DNA from 3 places in the Clostridium neuense genome. Region 3 is predicted to be linked to each of the others. Evidence: riboswitches for the same ligand, from Rfam matches in the RefSeq annotation. Region 3 holds a riboswitch; each other region holds the start of a gene.
The links. Region 3 has a riboswitch for cyclic di-AMP ahead of ACJDT4_RS01845 (cell wall hydrolase). Riboswitches for the same ligand answer to the same signal wherever they lie in the genome.
Positions count from the first base shown of each region.

Region 1: it holds a riboswitch for cyclic di-AMP, as region 3 does, so the genes downstream of both, dapB (4-hydroxy-tetrahydrodipicolinate reductase) here and ACJDT4_RS01845 (cell wall hydrolase) in region 3, are expected to answer to the same signal.
Region 2: it holds a riboswitch for cyclic di-AMP, as region 3 does, so the genes downstream of both, ACJDT4_RS08105 (cell wall hydrolase) here and ACJDT4_RS01845 (cell wall hydrolase) in region 3, are expected to answer to the same signal.

Region 1 covers NZ_JBJIAA010000002.1:115,355-122,154, forward strand. Annotated here, with positions in the region: gene ACJDT4_RS02900 (AAA family ATPase) at 1-198, opposite strand, end outside; gene ACJDT4_RS02905 (exonuclease SbcCD subunit D) at 185-1,408, opposite strand; gene ACJDT4_RS02910 (potassium channel family protein) at 1,662-2,408, shown strand; gene dapB (4-hydroxy-tetrahydrodipicolinate reductase) at 2,503-3,330, opposite strand; cyclic di-AMP (ydaO/yuaA leader) riboswitch at 3,447-3,578, opposite strand; gene ACJDT4_RS02920 (SNF2 helicase associated domain-containing protein) at 3,820-6,800, opposite strand, start outside.
Region 2 covers NZ_JBJIAA010000006.1:37,147-43,946, reverse strand. Annotated here, with positions in the region: gene glgP (alpha-glucan family phosphorylase) at 1-1,327, opposite strand, end outside; gene ACJDT4_RS08105 (cell wall hydrolase) at 1,805-2,572, opposite strand; cyclic di-AMP (ydaO/yuaA leader) riboswitch at 2,577-2,775, opposite strand; gene ACJDT4_RS08100 (alanyl-tRNA editing protein) at 2,986-4,149, shown strand; gene ACJDT4_RS08095 (secondary thiamine-phosphate synthase enzyme YjbQ) at 4,154-4,567, shown strand; gene ACJDT4_RS08090 (tRNA threonylcarbamoyladenosine dehydratase) at 4,737-5,501, opposite strand; gene ACJDT4_RS08085 (MFS transporter) at 5,688-6,800, shown strand, end outside.
Region 3 covers NZ_JBJIAA010000001.1:420,601-427,400, reverse strand. Annotated here, with positions in the region: gene trxA (thioredoxin) at 1-233, shown strand, start outside; gene ACJDT4_RS01850 (NAD(P)/FAD-dependent oxidoreductase) at 249-1,109, shown strand; gene ACJDT4_RS01845 (cell wall hydrolase) at 1,163-1,738, opposite strand; cyclic di-AMP (ydaO/yuaA leader) riboswitch at 1,742-1,862, opposite strand; gene ACJDT4_RS01840 (hypothetical protein) at 1,914-2,906, opposite strand; gene cdaA (diadenylate cyclase CdaA) at 3,187-4,032, shown strand; gene ACJDT4_RS01830 (CdaR family protein) at 4,005-5,216, shown strand; gene ACJDT4_RS01825 (NAD(P)/FAD-dependent oxidoreductase) at 5,313-6,800, shown strand, end outside.

The sequences.
Region 1 (6,800 bases), on a different contig from region 3:
AGTGTTCATATAATTTGAACTTTTTCTTGCCACTTCCCCATAAAGTGCAAGGGTGATTCCATCTAAAATTGAGGATTTTCCACTTCCAGTAGGTCCAAATATACCAAAAAGTCCTCTCTTAGTAAGCTTTTCAAAATCAATTTCTTGAGTTTCTATAAAACTATTTAATCCTTTTATTTTAAGTCTAATTGGCTTCATTTTCCCCCTCCTTATCAGATACAATGGATAAAAGCAAATCCACCACCTCTTCCTGTGGCTCAACTTTTCTTTCTTTTAAATAAAATTCTTTAAATATGTCTTTAAAGGACTTTTCCGAAAAACTGTTTACATCAAACTTTTCATCATCTTTTCCTACAATTTTAGGCATGATTTCAAGTATATCCTTTTTAGCGCTTTTCATTTTTTTTATTTCATCTTCTCCTATGTACCTATCCGTTGTTATCTCAAGATATACCCAGCAGTCCTTATCCTTATTTTCTTCGCACTTTTCAATGGCTGCCTCTATGCTTTCACACTTCCAAACTTCTATTGGTTTATAAACTTTAAATTCAACTTCTTCAATTTTGCACTCTTCATGAGCTTTTACATCCACAATAAAACATTTCTTTTTAAAATTAATTTCCTTCTTGTTGTATTGAAGCGGCGAACCAGAATACCTAGCCCTTTTACTTGTCCCTGGTACTAACTGAGGTTTATGTACATGTCCAAGTGCAATATACTGCGCCTTTTCTGGAAAGCAACCTCCATCTACAATAAAACTTCCACCAAGTTGAACATTTCTCTCTGAGCCTGCTTCTTCGCTGCCCATAGTAAAAAGATGTGACACTACAAGATTTATAGTATCATCTTTAAATCTCGAACCAAGCCTATCAAATAACGTCTTTATTCTATCTCCATAGGTTTTAGCTTTTTCTTCTTCCTCATCCATTTCACCGTACAAAACCTCATTTAATCTCTTTTCACTTGGATATGGCACTGTTAAAATTACAGCCTTTTCATCTTTTATTTGTATCTCAATAAATCCTTCTCCTGCTTCTAAAACCCTTGAGTTTCCATACTCACCAGTAGAAACTACAGATTTTGGAGTACCAACCATTATAATTCCATGATCTCTTGCAAGAGGCCCTGCTGCAACAAGTCTCTCTGGATTATCATGATTGCCAGCTATAACAAGGGTTGTCCTTTCACCACTTGCTGATATTTTTTTTAGTGTATCATAAAACATTTTCTCCGCTCTTGCAGGAGGGTTTGAATTATCATAAATATCTCCTGCAATAACCACCATATCTATATTATTTTCCTGTACAATTTCAACAAAATCCTTAAGAAAAGCTTCCTGCTCATCCATACGACTGCACCCTTCTAAATTTTTACCAAGGTGCCAGTCAGAAGTGTGGAGTATTCTCAATAAAATCAGCTCCCTTTATTTTTAATAATTCCTGAAAATTTTATGTTAGCTATTTTTTAATTTTTAAGTCATCTTTATAAATAAGCGTCAACAGAAAATTAACCTTCACTGTACTCTTCAAAAAAATTAAATGTTACTAAAAACATTTCAGCCTAATTTAAGGCTTGTATGTAATTTTTCTATTTTCTTACCATCATTTTAACACAAATATTTAAAAAAATGTTACGATATATATTACTAGGGGTGGTTTTTGATGGGCATTATGGATAAAAAACATTTAACTATAATTTATGAAACAGCTATGGCTTTCTTATCAATTATTGTGGCAGTAATACTTATACTCGATTATTCTATAAAATTATCAAAAGAAATTGTTTACTGCTTTAATATGATAGATAACTTAGTTCTCATAATATTTGCTTTAGATTATTTTATAAGACTCTATTTTTCCAAAAATAAAAAGAAATTTTTCAAAGAAAATATAATTGATTTAGTAGCTATTATCCCTTTGGGGGCTATATTTCAAGCATTTAGAATCGCTGATATTTTTAAGATACTTAAAATTTTTAGATCAATAGTTTTTTTTGCAAAATTTAGATCTCATATAAACAGCTTTATTAAAACAAATAATTTTGGTTACATAATTTTTATAACAATTTTTGTTTTATTTTTAGGAACAATAGGCATGCATTTGTCTGAAGGGATACCACTTGGTAACGCTCTTTGGTTAAGCTTTGTAACTATAACTACCGTTGGCTACGGTGATTTATCTCCTTCAACCACTTCTGGAAAACTTATTGCTGGATTTTTAATGATTACTGGAATAGGTTTTTTGAGTATGCTTACAGGTACAATATCAACTTATTTCCTATCCAAAAATAGAAACAAAAGTTATAAGTATCAAGTTATAGAAAACATTAAAGAAGAATTGGACAATTTTGATAAATTAAGTGATAAGGATGTTGACAATATATGTAAAGTTCTAAAATCACTTAAATAGATTTTTCTTCTAATTTAAATATATTCATTACAAAATCATACAAATGAAAAACGCACACAAATTTGCGTACGCTTTTTGTAGTTTTAAAATCACACTACATTTCTAATGCTGCTTCATCATTGCCCATATATAAATCTTTTATAACCTTTGATAAATTTAAAACATCATTCATTTCATAAAAACCTAACTTATCTTTAATAAAATCAGCTGCATAAAGTGCACCTGATGCAAAAACTTTTCTTGAAAACGATTCATGAGAAATTACAAGTTTATCATATTCTCCAGCGATTAACACCTCATGTTTTCCAACTATGCCTCCAGCACGAACTGAATTTATAGGTATATTTTTATCAGAAATATTTTTTCCTGTATAATTTAAACCGTTTTCTATTTCCTTAGCTATTTTTATAGCTGTACCAGACGGAATATCTTTTTTATTTTTATAGTGAATTTCAGAAATTTGAAAATCATAGTTATTCAATAAAATAGTTGCTAGCTTTGTTAGAATCATAAGTACATTTACACCTCGAGTTATATTGGGAGCATAGACTATTCCTGTATTATTAATTGAAGCCACTTTTTCTATCTTCTTTATCTCCAATTCTGAAAATCCTGTAGTACCAATAACCATATTAACCTTCATTTTTGACACTATATCCAAATTTTCCAATGTTGCTTTAGGAGTAGAAAAATCTATTACAACATCTGGTTTAGTTTTTAAAATTACATTTTCCAAATCATCTGCACTTTCCACTTTAACTCCAATTTTTTCATTTCCTGTTAATTGTCCTAAATCTTTGTGTTTTTTTAAGCTTCCTAAACTACATATGGCTGCTACAAGCTCCATATTTTCTTGTTCCATTATCATGCGTGCAACTTCTTTTCCTGTTTTTCCAATGCCAATCAAGCATACTTTTATCATAAAAATTCCTCCTTTAAAATAATAATTATGTTAATAAAAATAAGCTGTAGAGAAGTATCCACAACTTATTAACTGCATGTACAGCAAAAGAACATGGTCTTATTTTTGTACATACAAAAACCTCCCTTCAACGCTTACGAGATTAGCTGTCGGATTCGGGTAGAAAAGATTAACCCTACTTACCATATTTTGATAAGATTCACCCCTAATTTGGTTCTCCCGCTTAAACAATTCAGCGTTATAATTATTCATTTTTCACAATAATTTCCATTATCTATAAAAAAGCATATCATTTCAACATATGTATGTCAATATATATGTGTTTCTAATTTGTGAATATTAAGATAATTTGCACAAATAAACAATTAATTAAACATAAGAAATACAGCAAATAATACAAAGCAATAATGCTTTTTAAACTTGTTACTTATGCACTATTACTTCGCATTCACTGTAGTACAATAAATGTGAAATAAGTTTATCACATGATTATCTAAACAACTTCAAAATCTCTTCCTCATTTAAACTTGAAAGGTTCTCTCCATTAGAAAGCTCATCTCCTAAAAGGCTTTCTGCGAGCTTTTTCTTTTCCTTTTGCAAAATTACAATTTTCTCTTCAATAGTGCCCTTTGCAATTAATTTTATAACTTCAACTACGTTCTTTTGCCCTATCCTATGTGCTCTATCTGTTGCCTGATCTTCTACAGCTGGATTCCACCAAGGGTCAAAATGCACAACTACATCCGCAGAGGTTAAGTTAAGTCCAGTTCCCCCAGCTTTTAAGCTTATTAAAAAAACAGAATTTTGCCCAGAATTAAAGGCTTTAACCATTTCCATTCTCTTCTCTGATGGCACACTTCCATCGAGATAGCTGTAATCAAGATTTTCTACTTTTATTCTTTTAGCTATATTCTTAAGAACAGAGGTAAACTGTGAAAATATAAGCACTCTGTGTCCTTCATCTATGCTGTGAAGTAGAAGTTCCGTGAGTGCTTCAATTTTAGCACTTGTTCCTGTATAATTTTCCATAACAACAGATGGGTCAAGGCAAATTTCTCTAAGCTTTGTTATATAAGCAAGTATTTCTATCTTGCTGCTTTTAAATTCTTCTTCCTTAACCTTCTTTTCAATTAAATTAACTGCATGCTTGGCATAAGTAGCATAAACCTTCTTCTGCTTATCATCCATATCAACTGTCATTATCTTTTCTATTTTATCTGGAAGCTCTTTTACAACGTCCTTTTTCTTTCTTCTTAATATAAATGGCTTTATGAGCCTATTTAAATCCTCAATGACCTCTGGTTCTTCTTTAAGCTTTTTGTAGTATCTGACGCTGAATCTTTTTTCATCATATAAATATCCTGGCATCAAAAAATCAAATATAGACCAAAGCTCCATAACAGAATTTTCTATTGGAGTTCCAGACAGGGCAAATCTATTTTGGGATTTTACCTTTTTAACCGTTAATGCATTTTGTGAATGCGGATTTTTTATATACTGTGCTTCATCAATTATGCAGTAGTCAAATTCAATGCTGCTGTATAAATTTAAGTCACGCTTTAAAAGATTGTAAGTGGTTATAACTGCATCGTAAATTTTTATATTTTTAAGTATCTCTTCTCTTTCCCCTTTGCTGCCGTTTACTGTTGCAACCTTCATATCCGGTGCAAAGGTTTCAAATTCCTGCTTCCAGTTGTATACAAGGGAGGTTGGGACTACGATCAAAGACTTTTTTCCTAAGTTAGACAGCAAAAAGGCGATAGTTTGAAAGGTTTTTCCAAGTCCCATTTCATCTCCTAGTATTCCTCCAAAGCCAAGATAATCAAGAGTTTTAAACCAGTTAAATCCAACTTCTTGATATTTTCTTAAGCTGCCCTTTAAATTTTTAGGAACTTTAAAAGTCAATTCGTCTATATTTTTGAGCTTATCTCTTATTTTTTTAAGTTCACCTTTACCTTTAATATACCTAATTTTATTTTCTTCAAGATACTCGTAAGCATATATTCCTTTACTCTTAGATATTTCTAGGTGATTATCCTTTATTTCTTTTGGTGAAACCGCATCTAAAAGCTTTAGGAATTTTTTAAGTTCAAGCTGCTCTAAATCCAAAAATTCTCCACTTTTAAGCCTATAATATTTAATATTATCTCTAAAAGCCCTAAGTATTGCTGTTGTTTCTGCTGGAGGTACATCATCAATTTTGAACTCCATTTCAAAATAATTGTACTTTCCAGTCCTTATGTCCCCAATTATGCTTTTAGAATTAATATCTTTTATTCCCTTGAAGTTTTCAGAATAAAATACCTCTCCTAGTCTTTGAAGCCTATCAATTTCAGTTTTAAAAAATCTAAATATGTAAGCATCTCCCCACTTAAGATGGAATTTATTCTTTTCTCTTTCAAAACCAAGCGCCCTTACGGTTTCTAAAACTTCAGTTTCTTTTTTGGAATCCCTATATATAACTTTTTCTGTGCAATCTTCAAATATGTTAAATTCAAATTCTCCATATTTAACCTTTGTAGTAAGCACAACATCTTTCCCCGATTTATCAAAATAAAATTTAAATTCACTTTTCGCCATGACTACCTTATCTCTTACAGCTTTAGATAAATTTATATTTTGAGATAATAAATTTAATTTTGGAATAAGCTTTCTGAGCACTGCATCTTCCCTTGCTGCTGGAAGCATTATAGAGTTAACTTTATTAAATACACGAAAATATGGCTCTAATTTTTCACAGTATTCATAACTTGGAATATATATTGTAAGTCCATATAAAAATGCTGTGCCTTTTGAATTTAAAGTCAGAGGCATTCCTCCCGGCACTTCTAAGATATACTCATCATTTTTATTATTTATTTGAAAAGGCAAATCTGGATTACCTTCTACTATCTCAGCTTCAATGGTTCTAAATTTAAAACCTTCATTTAAATAAACTCTATGCTCCTTTATAGTTTCAAAAAATTCTCTTACAAGATAATCTGGTATATGTACGTATTTTCCATCAATAGCAAGCTTTTTATTTCTGCTTTTGTAGCCAGAACTCCCATCAATGTTTACAAGCATTTGAATGAAATCTATAAGCTTCTTATCCTTTGCCTCTAACTTTTGCTTCTTCAAATTTAATGTAAGATTTTTACCATAGGTTATTGGTACATTGTGATAAATAGCTGCAAGAAAACTATTTATATCCTTCAGCACATACAAGGTGCCAGAATTCATTGAGTGAAGCCCTATTTTTAGTTCAAAAGAAAGCTGACTATTCCATTCATTTCTATTTATATAAACCTCTATTTTTAAGTCTTCTTTTTCTTCTTCATCCCCCAAAAGTATACTAAGGGCATCTTCTAAATTCTGGGTTTTAGCTAAGGACTTCTTTTTAAATGCAGGCTGCCGAGCAAGTTCATCTAAAGACTTATAAAAAGTGGCAGCAAGGTGTTTACAGCAGTAATTATCCTTTTTACCTTCAT
Region 2 (6,800 bases), on a different contig from region 3:
TCATGGCTGCTTTCATTCCAGAGGTACCGCTGGCCTCTAGAGGTCTTCTTGGGTTGTTAAGCCATATATCAGAACCATGAGTAAGCATTCTTCCAATTGTCATATCATAATTTTGTAAAAATACAACCGAATTTGGATATTTCCTTGAGAATTTAACCAAGTTTTCAACTATACCCTTACCTATATCATCAAGTGGATGTGCTTTACCTGAAAATACTATTTGAATTTTTCCTTCTCTAAGTAATGGATCAATTATATCCTTATTTGTAAATAATAAATCGCTTCTCTTATAGGGTGCAGCACGTCTTGAGAAACCTATTAAAAGTGCATCCTTATCCAGTTTTACTCCGTTTCTTTCATAAACAAAATCTATCAAAGCTTCTTTATTTTTCATATGTTCGTTCCATAAAGCGTCTTTATCATCATTTTTAGCAGCAGAAATCATATTTTCATCTACCCAAGTTGGAAGATGAATAGCATTTGTAATTCCTATTATTTCAGATCTTCTAGAAACATCTTTCCACATTTTGTTTGCAGTCTCTTTATGAAGCTGAGCTACTGCATTTGAAATTCTTGAAAGTCTAAGAGCTCCTACAGTCATGTTAAAAGGGGAACCTCCAAGAGATACTAATTGTTCAATGGTTAAACCATTATTTGCACCCATATACATTAATCTATCAATAGTATGTGATTCATTTCCCTGGACTATAGGAGTATGAGTAGTAAATACGATTTCATCTTTTGATTTTTCTACAGCCTCATCAAAGGATAAACCTGAATCCATCTTTTCTTTAATTAACTCAAATCCAGCAAAAAGTGCATGACCTTCATTAAAATGATATACATCAACATCAATTCCTAGAGCTCTTAAAGCCCTTATACCACCTATGCCAAGAACTATTTCTTGAGCTATTCTTTCTTCTCCAAACCAACCATAAAGTTGTCCTGTTATCCAAGTATCTTCATTTTCAGGAAGGTCAGTATCCAGTAGATAAAGAGGGGCTGTACCAAATTTATCAAGAAGCCATACTTTGCATATTACATTTCTTTGTCGAATTTTAACATTGATTTTTACTCCAGTATCCTTTAAAAAATCATATTTGTAATTTTTATAAGAATCATAAGCTTTATCATTTTCATCTATATATTGATCGCTATATCCTTGTTTCCATTTCAAGCCTATACCTACCATAGGATATTCATAATCTTTTGCACCTTTCATGTAATCTCCGGCCAATATTCCAAGTCCACCTGCGTAAGTTCTCATGGAAGCATCAACTGCATATTCCATACAAAAATAAGCTACTTTCGGTAAAGTTTTATTCATAATAAGTTACACACCTTTCTTAAATATTATAAATTAATAGTTAGAATTAACTTTTGGTTTAATACAATATTTTATAGGTTATAAGTTTATTTCTTCTACATTTAAAATAATGTTCCTCTTTAAAATTGTCATATTTATTAAAAAATTGTTATGATGATCTATGTAATTATATATTTGCCCATGTTATTATGTTTAAAGTTCATAAATAAAGTATAGATTGTGCAATCGATTGCATTTATACTATAACATTATTTTATTATGACTTCAAGAGAAATATTATCAAAATTTTTTAAAATATATTGGGAAGCTCTGTTTTAAAAATAAACTATTAAAAACTTAAAGTTTAAGAGTAAAATCTTTATAAAAATAAAATTCCAGAGGAAGCTAAATCCTCTGGAATTTTATTCTGTACTTTAAGCACTTCTATAGATTTAATTGTAGAATTTATAAATACAGTTTAAACTCTAAAAGCAATACTTAAAAAGCAAATATTAATTTACCTGAAATTAAAGATACAGGTTTTGCCCTAAGCCAACTATTTGTTGCAGTATTATCATAGAAGTATAGTGCTCCATTTGTTGGGTCAGCACCTCTAAGAGCTTCCTTTGCTGCACTTAGTGAACTTGCGGTTGCAGCATTATTTATCATGCCATTTTCAACTGGAGTGAATTGGTAGTATCCAGAATCAGTGTCATAGATAACCTTTGTAATAGTATTTGGGAATGTACCGCTTTTGACTCTATTAACTATTACTGCTCCTACTGATTTCATTGCAGTATAGCTCTCACCGCCAGCTTCTGCATTTATAAGTCTTGCAAGTAAATCAACTTCGGCATTAGTACATGAAATTACATAAGGTGATGCTATAACCTGCGACTGTGAACTACTGTTTTTAGCAGGAATAGCTAAAGTTTGTCCAGGATAAATGTAATCTGACCATATGTTATTTGCCCATCTAAGATTACCTAAAGTTACACCAAATTTTTGAGATATAAGATAAAGTGAGTCACCACTTTTAACCGTGTAAACGGTATCTGGAACCTTTATAGTTTGTCCAGGATATATGGTGCTTCCAGCTAAATTATTATATTCCATTAGGTAATTTGTATTTGTACTATAGCTTCTACTTATAGTGTAAAGTGAGTCACCACTTTTAACGCTGTAGGTTGCAGCATGTACATTGTTTGAATTTGCTCCAGCTATGGCTATAAAAGCACCAATAGCTAAAAATTTTAATTTATTCATAAGTATCCTCCTTCTATTTTGCCTCCGAGGTTAGCTTGCGGGTTCGGGTTGAAGGCACCCTATCTTTAGGAACATATGTTTAAACTATATAAAAGCTTTAAAAGTTTTTTTGTCAATTATTTAGCTTGTTATATGTTGTTCTAAAGAATTCACCCAAATGTGATCCCCCGTACTTCATTTAGAAGATTCGGCAAGTATAGTTGACATTCTAACATATACTTTAGAGCAAAACTATGTAGTATTTATGGTAATTAAGTAAATACAATTTTAAAGTCACAAAAATATAACTTAATTGTATTCACATATAAAGCCTTACATGGATAAATTTTGAAGGAATATTTTCTTTTTCTTGCACAGTAGAAATAAATAATCTAAAATGGTATTAATAAAGAAAAAGTTTTGGAGATGATTTTATGACTGAAAAAATGTTTTATGATGACCCATATATATGCCAGGGAGAAGCAAAAATAGTAGATGTAGTGGAGAAAAATAATAAATATGAAGTTATTTTAGATAAAACCCCATTTTATCCAGAAGGTGGAGGTCAGCCTTGTGATTTAGGGACTATAAATGGAATACCAGTTGAGTTTGTTCATGAGAAGGATGATGTGATTTATCATGTTATGAGTAAAAAACCTGATGGAGAAATAGCAGAATGTAAAGTGGATTTCCAAAGAAGGAGAGATAACATTCAACAGCATACAGGAGAACATCTTTTATCAGCAGCATTTTTTAAATTATATAAGGGTGTTAATTGCGGCTTTCATATGGGAGAAGATTACATAACGATTGATATTGATATGGAAGAAGTAACTGAGGCTATGGTTCAAAAGGTTGAAGAAGAAGTAAATAATTATATTTATATGAATGTGCCTACAAAAACTTATTTTATGAGTAAAGCTGAAGCACAAAAGCTTCCTCTTAGAAAGGCTATAAAGGCAGAGGGAAGGATAAGGATAGTTCAGCTTGGCGATGTTGATTATAGTGCATGTTGTGGGACTCATGTTGTTAGAACAGGTGAAGTAGGTATTGTAAAGATATTAAAAACTGAAAAATATAAGGGAATGACAAGAGTTTATTTTAAGTGCGGAGAAAGAGCACTTAAGCATATTATGAAAGAACATGATATAATAGGTAAGCTTCAAAAATCTTTTTCTACAGAGGAAGATAAATTAGTTGATAGAGTAAATTCTCAAAACGAAGAAATTGCAAATCTTAGAAAAGAGATTGCCGAATATAAGAAAAACGAAGCAAAAATACAGGCAGAAAAACTTTTAAAGTCTTTGCATTCTAAATTTATATCAGCGGATTATGAAGATAAGGATTTTGATTTTATAGAAGGGGTATATGATTGCTTAAAAGATGAAGAAGCAGTTATTATATTGACGTCAGGTAAAGATAACAGAATTATTTTTGCACAAAATTCTATAGATAATGTACAGTGTGGGAAGATATTCAAGGAAAACATAAAGGAATTCAATGGTAGAGGTGGTGGAAGTCCTAAGAGAGCACAAGCAGCTTTTTCAAATAAAGAAGATTTAGATAGGTTTGTGGAATTCTTAAAAAGAAAGGTATGAGTATATGAATAATTTATTTGAGTATTCATTAAAAACTTATAAAAATGAAGAGTTTTTAGACATAACTGACTTGGTTAGGAAATCATTAAAGGAAAGTAAGGTACAAAGCGGTACCCTAACTGTATTCTGTCCACATACTACAGCAGGAATCACTATAAATGAAAATGCAGATCCAGATGTTGTTAGTGATATAATACAAACTTTAGATAAAGTTTTTCCTATAAGCTGGAATTATAAGCATGCAGAGGGAAATTCTCATGCACATATAAAAGCTTCACTTATGGGATCAAGTTGCACAGTTATTATTGAGAATGGAAAGCTTAAACTTGGAACCTGGCAGGGAATATATTTTACAGAATTTGATGGACCTAGAAACAGAAAGGTTTATGTAAAATTAACGAGCGATAATATTAAATAAAATTAATAGAGCTAAAAATTTAAAATGAGTGGCAAGTTATGCTTAACCTTTATTCATAACTTGTCACTCATTGTTGATTTTAAAATTTAATAAATTAGCTGAGTTTATAGGGTTACTATACAAAGCACATGCTCTTATTCTGCTGCTTGCAAACCATCATGTAGGATGATTACTTATCATTGTATTCTATTATGTCTTTTATGACCTCTCCTCCGATTATCATTCCTGCTACAGGAGGCACAAAGGATATACTTGCTGGAATCTGACGTTTTGCAGTACACTTTCTTGAACCATTTGTGCATACACAGCCTTCTTTACAGGTTATTACTTCACCTATCTTAGGCTTTTTAGGCATTTCCTCAGAATAAAGTACTTTAAGGGATTTCACACCTCTCTTCTTTAGTTCATGACGCATTACCTTGGCAAGTGGACAAATTTTAGTTTTATATATATCTGAAATTCTAAATTGAGTAGGATCTAATTTATTTCCTGTACCCATACAGCTTATTATATTTATGTTATGCTCCTTGCACCATAATATAACCGAAATTTTTGATGAAACAGTATCTATAGCATCTATTACATAATCAGTATCTTCTGGTATTATATCATTTATATTTTCTTCAGTTATAAATGTCTGATATGTATTTACTATGCAGTGAGGATTTATACTCAAAATTCTTTCCTTCATTACTTCAACTTTAGGTTTAGCTATAGTTTTAAAAGTGGCATGAATTTGTCTATTAAGATTAGTTAAGCAAACAGTATCATCATCTACAAGCGTTAAAGTTCCAATTCCTGATCTTGTAAGCGCTTCAACCGTATAACTTCCAACTCCACCTATACCTAAAACGACAACCTTGCTGTTGTATAGTTTTTCTAAGTTATCTTTTCCAATTAATAATTCTGTTCTTGATAATGAATGTTGACGCATTTATTTATAGCTCCTTACATTAAAAATTATAGATATAGAATATCACTAAAAATAAGTAACTTCAACAAAAAGTATATTTATATATTTTTTTATTAATCAATCTTTACAAATTACTAATAATACATTAAAATAATCTTAACGTTAAATTTTTTTTAACGTTAAGATTATTTTAATGAGGTGGGCTATTTGAATAACAGTATATTAAAAAACAAAAATTTTTTATGTTTGATTTCTGGAAAGTTAATATCTCTTATGGGGACGCAAATTCAAGATTTTGCTATGTCACTTTATGTTCTTAAGATAACAGGTTCAGCAGCTAAGTTTGCATCAGTTCTTGCAATTACAGTTATTCCACAGATAATATTGGGGCCAATTTGTGGAGTTTTTGCAGATTGGTTTGATAGAAAAAAAATGATGGTTTTATTAGATATTTTAAATGGACTTATAGTTTTATCCATGGGAATTGTTTATAAAGTAAATGGTATACTTCCAATGTCTTATATTTATTTTTCAGCTGTAGCATTAACAGTAGTTTCTTTGCTATATAGTTTTACTGGTTCTGCAGTGCTTCCAGGGATTATAGAAAAAGATAAGCTTTTAAAAGCAAATTCAATTAATTCAACGATCACTTCAATTCCACAAATTGCAGGGCCGCTTTTTTCTGGAATTATATTTGGATTCTTTGGGCTTTTTTATGTTATAGTTATAAATTCAATTAGTTTTTTTATTTCAGCATTATTTAATATAGTCATTGATATACCTAAGAATACGCGAAAAAATTTGAAATTTGATTTTAAGCAATTTAAGGTTGATTTTAAAGAAGGTTTAGTCTTTATAAAAAGCAAAAAAATAGTTTTTAAAATTGTCGTTTGCGGTTTTTTTATAAATTTTGCTCTTGATCCACTTTCTTCTACAGGGCTTACGTATATTGGTAAAAAGGTTTTATTATTATCTGATGCAAAAGTTGGTACAATGCAGTCTATGATAGCTATGGGGATTTTAGCTGGCTCTATATTATCAGGAATTATACAAAATAAATTACCTGAAACTAAAATTTTTGGGATTGTAGTTACCATAAGCGGAACTATAGTTTTAAGTGTTTGCCTGGTACTTGTTTTGTTCTATAATAAAATGATTTTGAATGTTACAGTGATAAGTGCATGTATTATAACATTATTATTTGTCATGGTTGCATTTATAATTGTGTGTAATATAGTATTATCGACTATATTTCAAAGGGAAGTACCAATGGATTTTATGGGGAGAGCGTCTTCAGTTTTAAATACTTTATGTACAGCT
Region 3 (6,800 bases):
GGTGTGGACCTTGCAAAATGCTTGGACCAGTTATAGATGAAACATCTGAAGAATTAAGCGAAAAAGCTAAGTTTGTAAAAGTAAATGTAGATGATAATCCAAATACAGCAAGTAAATTTGGAATTGCAAGTATACCAACAGTTATGATCTTTAAAAACGGAAATCCTGTAGATACACTTGTTGGTTTTAGACCAAAGCAATCAATAATAAGTGAAATAGAAAAACACATATAAATTTGGTATAGCAATATGGATAGGTACGATATAGCTATTATTGGCAGTGGACCAGCAGGATTAGAAGCTGCCATTAATGCAAAAATTAGAAATAAGAAGACGATAGTTTTTGGAAATGATAATTTAAGTAAGAGCTTAGTTTTAGCACCTAAAATTAATAACTACTTAGGCTTTTTTGGATTACCAGGTACTGAACTTAAAAATAAATTTAAAGAGCATATAGATAAAATGGATATAGCTATAAATGCGGAAAAAGTCAATAACATATACGCTATGGGTGAGTATTTCTCAATTATGACAAGTAAGGAGAACTATGAAGCCAAAACAGTAATTCTTGCCCTTGGAATGGAACATACAAAACCAGTAAAGGGAGAGGATATACTTCTTGGAAGAGGTGTAGGATACTGTGCTACGTGTGATGCACCACTTTATAAAGAAAAAATTGTTGCAATAATAGGCTATAATAAGGAAGCTGAAAGTGAAGCTAACTATGTAAGTGAAATTGCATCTAAAGTATATTATGTTCCTATGTATAAGGATGAATATCAGCTTAACTCAAATATAGAGCTTGTAAAGGATTCTCCTGTTGAAATTATAGGACAGAATAAAGTTGAAAAGCTAATTTTGAGATCTACAGAGATAGCTACTGATGGAGTTTTTGTATTAAAGGATAGTGCTCCTCCGGAACAACTTGTCCCAGGACTTGAAATGGAAGATAAGCATATTAAGGTTAACAGAAAAATGGAAACTAACATTCAAGGATGTTATGCGGCAGGAGATTGCACTGGAAGGCCTTATCAATATATGAAGGCAGCTGGTGAAGGTCAAGTTGCTGCGCTTAATGCAGTAGAATATTTAAACCAGAATAGAGAGTAAAATTAAAGAGTAGAGTTAAGAATGAACTTCTAAACACTACTCTTTAATGTATTTTAAGGTACTACAAAAAATACATGTTTGCCTATAATTTTTACATTATACTTTTTTATATTATTCATCCATGAGGATGTTGATAACTGTGGGTTATAGAAGTAAATTGCTTTTGGAGTAGGATCTTTTCCTGATAAAGCATCAAATACTGCGGAGTAACATTCTTTGGTTGGTGTTACTGGAATGTCTCCATCCTTGACGCAGGAAAAAGCATACTTTTGTTTAACAACATCTGTAACCGATTTTGGAAACTCCGGATTTTGAAGTCTGTTTAAAATTACAGATGCAACTGCAACTTTACCTTCATAAGGTTCAGAGCAGCTTTCAGCGTATACAACTTTAGCCATTAAGTCTACATCTTTATTTGTAATGTAAATTGATTGACCGTTAAAGTTAAAAACCTGTACTGCATCAACCTTTTCATCATACAAATTTTTTGCATTAGTATTGTTTTTAAATTGTAAAAGTTTATACTCTTTTGAACCCTCCTTAATTGGTGAAAATGCTTTTACGGGATTTGAAAATATAAAACTTCCCACAAGAATAAATACAACAATAGCCCAAAAAGTTTTTTTCATTAAATTTCCTCCTTTTATTTACGAGGTTAGCTGACGGGTTCGGTAAAGGCATAACCTACACATAAATGTGATTCACCCCAAAACTTGGTTTCCCCGTTTTTGTTAAACTTAGGCTATTGATATTATGCACAAAAACATAAAAATAATTCATGAGTTAAAATAAAATAAAGAAAATTTATTTGTTTTTTTCTGAAATGTATTTTTTTTCAAAGTTTTTATAGTCTGTATCAACTTTTTTAAAAGCATCTTTAGACTGACTATATATATCATTTACTTTATAGGAAGCCGAATCATTGTCTTTTAAGTTTGCCTCATAGTTTAATGCAGAAGTAAAATAATTCATATAAGAAATATAATCATTTAAAACTAAGTTAAAAGCTTTATAGGATTCAAGTCTACCTGAAGGAACAGATATGTTTTGAAAATTATTTTTTAAATTTACAAATTCAGCATCGTTTTTACTTATTTTATCAAAAGCATAATCATAACTTATTATCTTTTTTCTCGCCTTAGTAGCATAGTCAGAAAAATCGGTCATTATAAGCTTAAATTGATCACACACATTATCCATAGTGATATCAAAATCACTACTCATTGAGGCTTGGAAGCTTTTATCAATTTTTGTTCTTTTTCTTACGCTAAAGTAAGTTTGAAAGGCATCTATAAATTTTAAAGTAGCAGAGGGAAGAGAAAACTTTTTATTGTTTATTGTAATTTTAGAATAATATTTTGTGGATAAATCTCTGTAAGTATTAAGTGATGTCATTGCAGTATCTATATCTGGAGCATCTGGATTGTTTACACAGGACTGAAGCTGCTTGTACAATAAAATGTTGTTTTTAATTCCGTTCTTTAAATCGGAAACTACCATTTTATATTTATCATTTATGCTTAGCTTGGATAATTTATTAGCTTCTGCAGTTAATGAAGCTGATATTTTTCCTATATCTTTTCCGGTTTGCTTTGAATCTAGTTCCTTTGAATTTAAGTTTGAGGATGCCTCATTTAACTTTGTTATTTCCTTTGTTATCCCTTCTATTGCTTTTTCACTAGAGGTATACTTATTTACATTAAATAGACTATAAACTATAAAAATTGTTAAGAATACTATTGCAAGGATAGGCAGTATGTACAAAAGAGTTTTTGGTTTTATGGACTTGATATTCATAATAATTCCTCCCTAAATGCTTATCTATATTTTTTACATTCTCCTATAGTAAGATTATATGAAGAATAAATTTTTGCATTACACTTTATGGAAAAGATTGTGAATTATATGAAAAAGGTAATGCAAAATTGTAAAAGGTATTTTAAATAATAATTTCGCTATACTATAATAACTTTACGTAGTGTATAATTATATATATGAATTTACTGAACTTTTTAAGGCTTGTTCAATCATGTTTTTTACAATTAAGTTAAAAAAATTAAGAACAGGAGGTGAAAATATGGAGTTTATGCATATTGCAAACAGCGCAATCAAAGGAATGACAATTTGGTCTGTGCTGGATATTATCGTGGTATCATACATTTTTTATAAAGGTTACATGCTTATAAAAGAAACAAGAGCAGTACAGCTTTTAAAAGGAATACTTTTAATTATACTTTTAATTCCAATAAGCGATTTTTTGCACCTTACAATGTTAAATTGGATATTGCAAAGAACAATAACAATAGGTGTTCTTTCTATAATCATTATATTTCAGCCTGAGATAAGGAGAGCACTTGAACAATTAGGCAGAAGTGCTTTTAATGAAAATCATATACTTGAAAATGAAGCAGAATATGAAAAGATAATAAATGAAATTGTAAACAGTGTTGGGAACCTATCAGAACAAAAAACTGGAGCACTTATTATAATAGAGCAAAAAACTGGATTAGAGGATATAATAAGTACAGGAACAAAGATAGATGCAATAGTTTCGGCGGCACTTTTAGAAAATATATTTGTTGTAAATACACCTTTACATGATGGAGCTACTATAATAAGAAATGGCAGAATAGCAGCAGCGGGATGTTTTTTACCACTTACTTCAAATAATGATTTAAATAAAAAGCTTGGAACAAGACATAGAGCAGGAATTGGCATATCGGAAAACTCAGATGGACTTGTAATAATAGTATCTGAGGAAACTGGAAACATATCTCTTGCTATAAATGGGAAATTAACTAGAGATTATAGTAAGGAAAAATTAAAAGCTATATTAATGAGGATAATAAGGATTAGATATAGCAGAAAAACGGCTTTAAAGGAGAAGGTGAAAAGATGGAGAAAAGCGGGAAAAAACAAATAGTTATAAGAATAGCCTGTTTAATAGCTTCTTTTTGTCTATGGCTTTATATAAATAATTATGAAAATCCTATAAAAACATATAAGATTAAAAATGTTACGGTACAAGTTTTGAATCAGGATTTGCTCAAACAAAATAATCTTGTCCTTTCACCAAATCAAAACTTTAATATAAATCTAACAATAAAAGGCAATGCAATGGATGTATATTCAGTTAAGGCCAGTGATTTTAAATTAGTTGCAGATTTAAGCTCTTATGCTTTAAAGAAGGGTGATAACAGAATACCTGTAAAAATTGAAAAATATCCTGATAATATAAATGTGGTGCAGACAGATAGTTTATGGGTTGATATTAATTTAGATGAGTACACACAAAAAACTGTTCCTGTAACTACAAACATACAAGGCAGACCTCAAATAGGGCTTTACTCATCAGATGCTACCGTTAATCCAAGAAATGTAACTGTAAGTGGTCCGGCAAAAAATATACAGTTAGTAGATCATGTAGAGGTTAATGTAAATGTAAGCAATTTAACCAGTGATGCGGAGCTTAAGGTTGTACCTCAGCCAGTTGATGCTAAGGGGAATCTTATAAGTGATGTTAAGGTACAGCCTGGCACCATAAATGTCAGTGTACCTATAAGAAAAGCTAAAAGTGTGGCTGTAAATGTAAAGACTAAAGGGCAGCCTTCATCGAAAATAAGTATAAAATCTGTTTATCCTGAGCAAAACTATGTAGATGTAATAGGAAGTGAAAGCGAACTTGCAGATATAAATAGTATAGATACAGAAGAGGTTGATTTAAGCAGCATAACAGGGGATACAGAAGTAAAGGCTAAATTAAATGTCCCTAAAAATGTACGACTTGTAGGAAGCAGTACGGTAACTATAAAGATAACAACAGAACAAGCTGCTAATAATCCGACAAATACGAATACAACGCTTAGTGTAAATATAGGTTCGACTAATCTAGATCAAAGCTTGAAGGCTGAAATAAAACCTTCTACCATAACAGTAGTTGTCTCTGGAGGAACTAATATTAGTAGTGATTCAGTAAAAGCAGTTGTAGATTTAAGTAACTTAAAGGAAGGTACACATGATTTGCCGGTAAATATAACACTGCCGGAGGGGGTAAAAAAAGTATCACAAACTCCAGATAAGGTTACTGTTACTATAAGTAAGAAATAGAGCCAAGAGTAGAGTTGTAGAAAATTACTATAACTTTACTCTATATTTCATTCAGTTTGAAACTTATATGTAGTTTTTAAGAGAGGAGCATAAAGGTTGAGTTTAAGAATAAGCAATATAAACATAGATATAGATGAAGAAATTGAAGCTGTAAATAGAAAGGCAGCCAAAAAGCTTAAAATTTCAGAGAAGGATATCAAACGCCTAAAGATACTTAGGGAATCTATAGATGCAAGGCGTAAGGATGCAATAAAATTTAATTACACAGTGGAAGTTAACTGCGAAAATGAAGATAAAATATTAAAGAAAATACATGATAGAGATGTAATCAAAGAAAAAGAAATTGCAGAGGAACCTTTTAAATTTGGAAATGAAAAACTAAAGCATAGACCTATTATCGTTGGCATGGGCCCTGCTGGAATGTTCGCAGCTTTGACTTTAGCTCAAAATGGGTATTCGCCGCTTGTAATAGAAAGAGGCGAGAGGGTAGAAGAAAGAACCAAGACTGTTAACACCTTTTGGGAGAAGGGAAGCTTAAATACAGAATCCAATGTTCAGTTTGGAGAAGGGGGAGCTGGAACCTTTTCAGATGGAAAGCTTACGACAAGAATAAAGGATTATAGATGCAGTATTGTAGTAGATGAATTTGTAAAAAACGGAGCACCAGAGGAGATAGCCTATGTTGGAAAACCACATATAGGAACAGATATATTAAAAGAAGTTGTTAAAAACATAAGAGAGAAAATCATAAGTCTTGGAGGCGAAATTTTATTTAAAAGTAAGCTACAGGATTTAATAATAAAAAACGGTAAGCTTCAAGCTGTAGTTGTAAATGGAGAAGAAATTCCCTGTGAATGTTTAATAATGGCCATAGGTCACAGCTCTAGAGATACTTATGAAATGCTTTATAAAAATCAAATAGTTATGGAAACTAAGCCTTTTGCAATAGGCGTAAGAATAGAGCATAAGCAGGAGCTTATAAATGAAAATCAATATGGAAAATATAAGGATCATCCAAGACTTAGGGCAGCAGATTATAGACTTGCATATACGACAAGGGAAACAAAACGTGGAGTTTACAGCTTTTGTATGTGCCCAGGTGGAGAGGTTGTAGCTGCAGCATCGGAAAATGAAAGGCTTGTTACAAATGGTATGAGCAATTATAAAAGAGATAAAGAAAATGCAAATTCTGCTCTTGTGGTTTCAGTTAATGAGGAAGACTTTAAAAGTGAAATTGAATTATATAAAAGTTATATGCCAAGCTTAAAGGATTTTAGTAAAGATAACTATCCTCTTTGGGGAATGGAGTTTCAAAGATATTATGAGCATCTAGCATATATAGCTGGTGGTAAAAACTACTGTGCTCCAATTCAACTTGTTGGAGATTTTATGAAGGATAAGAAAAGCACTAAATTAGGCTCAGTTACTCCAACCTATAAACCAGGCTATACATTTTCTAATCTTAAGGAATGCTTACCAACTTATGTAATAGCTTCGCTAAAAGAGGGATTAGAGAATTTTGATAAAAAAATAACAGGTTTTATGGATAATAATGCTATTATGACAGGCATAGAAACAAGAACT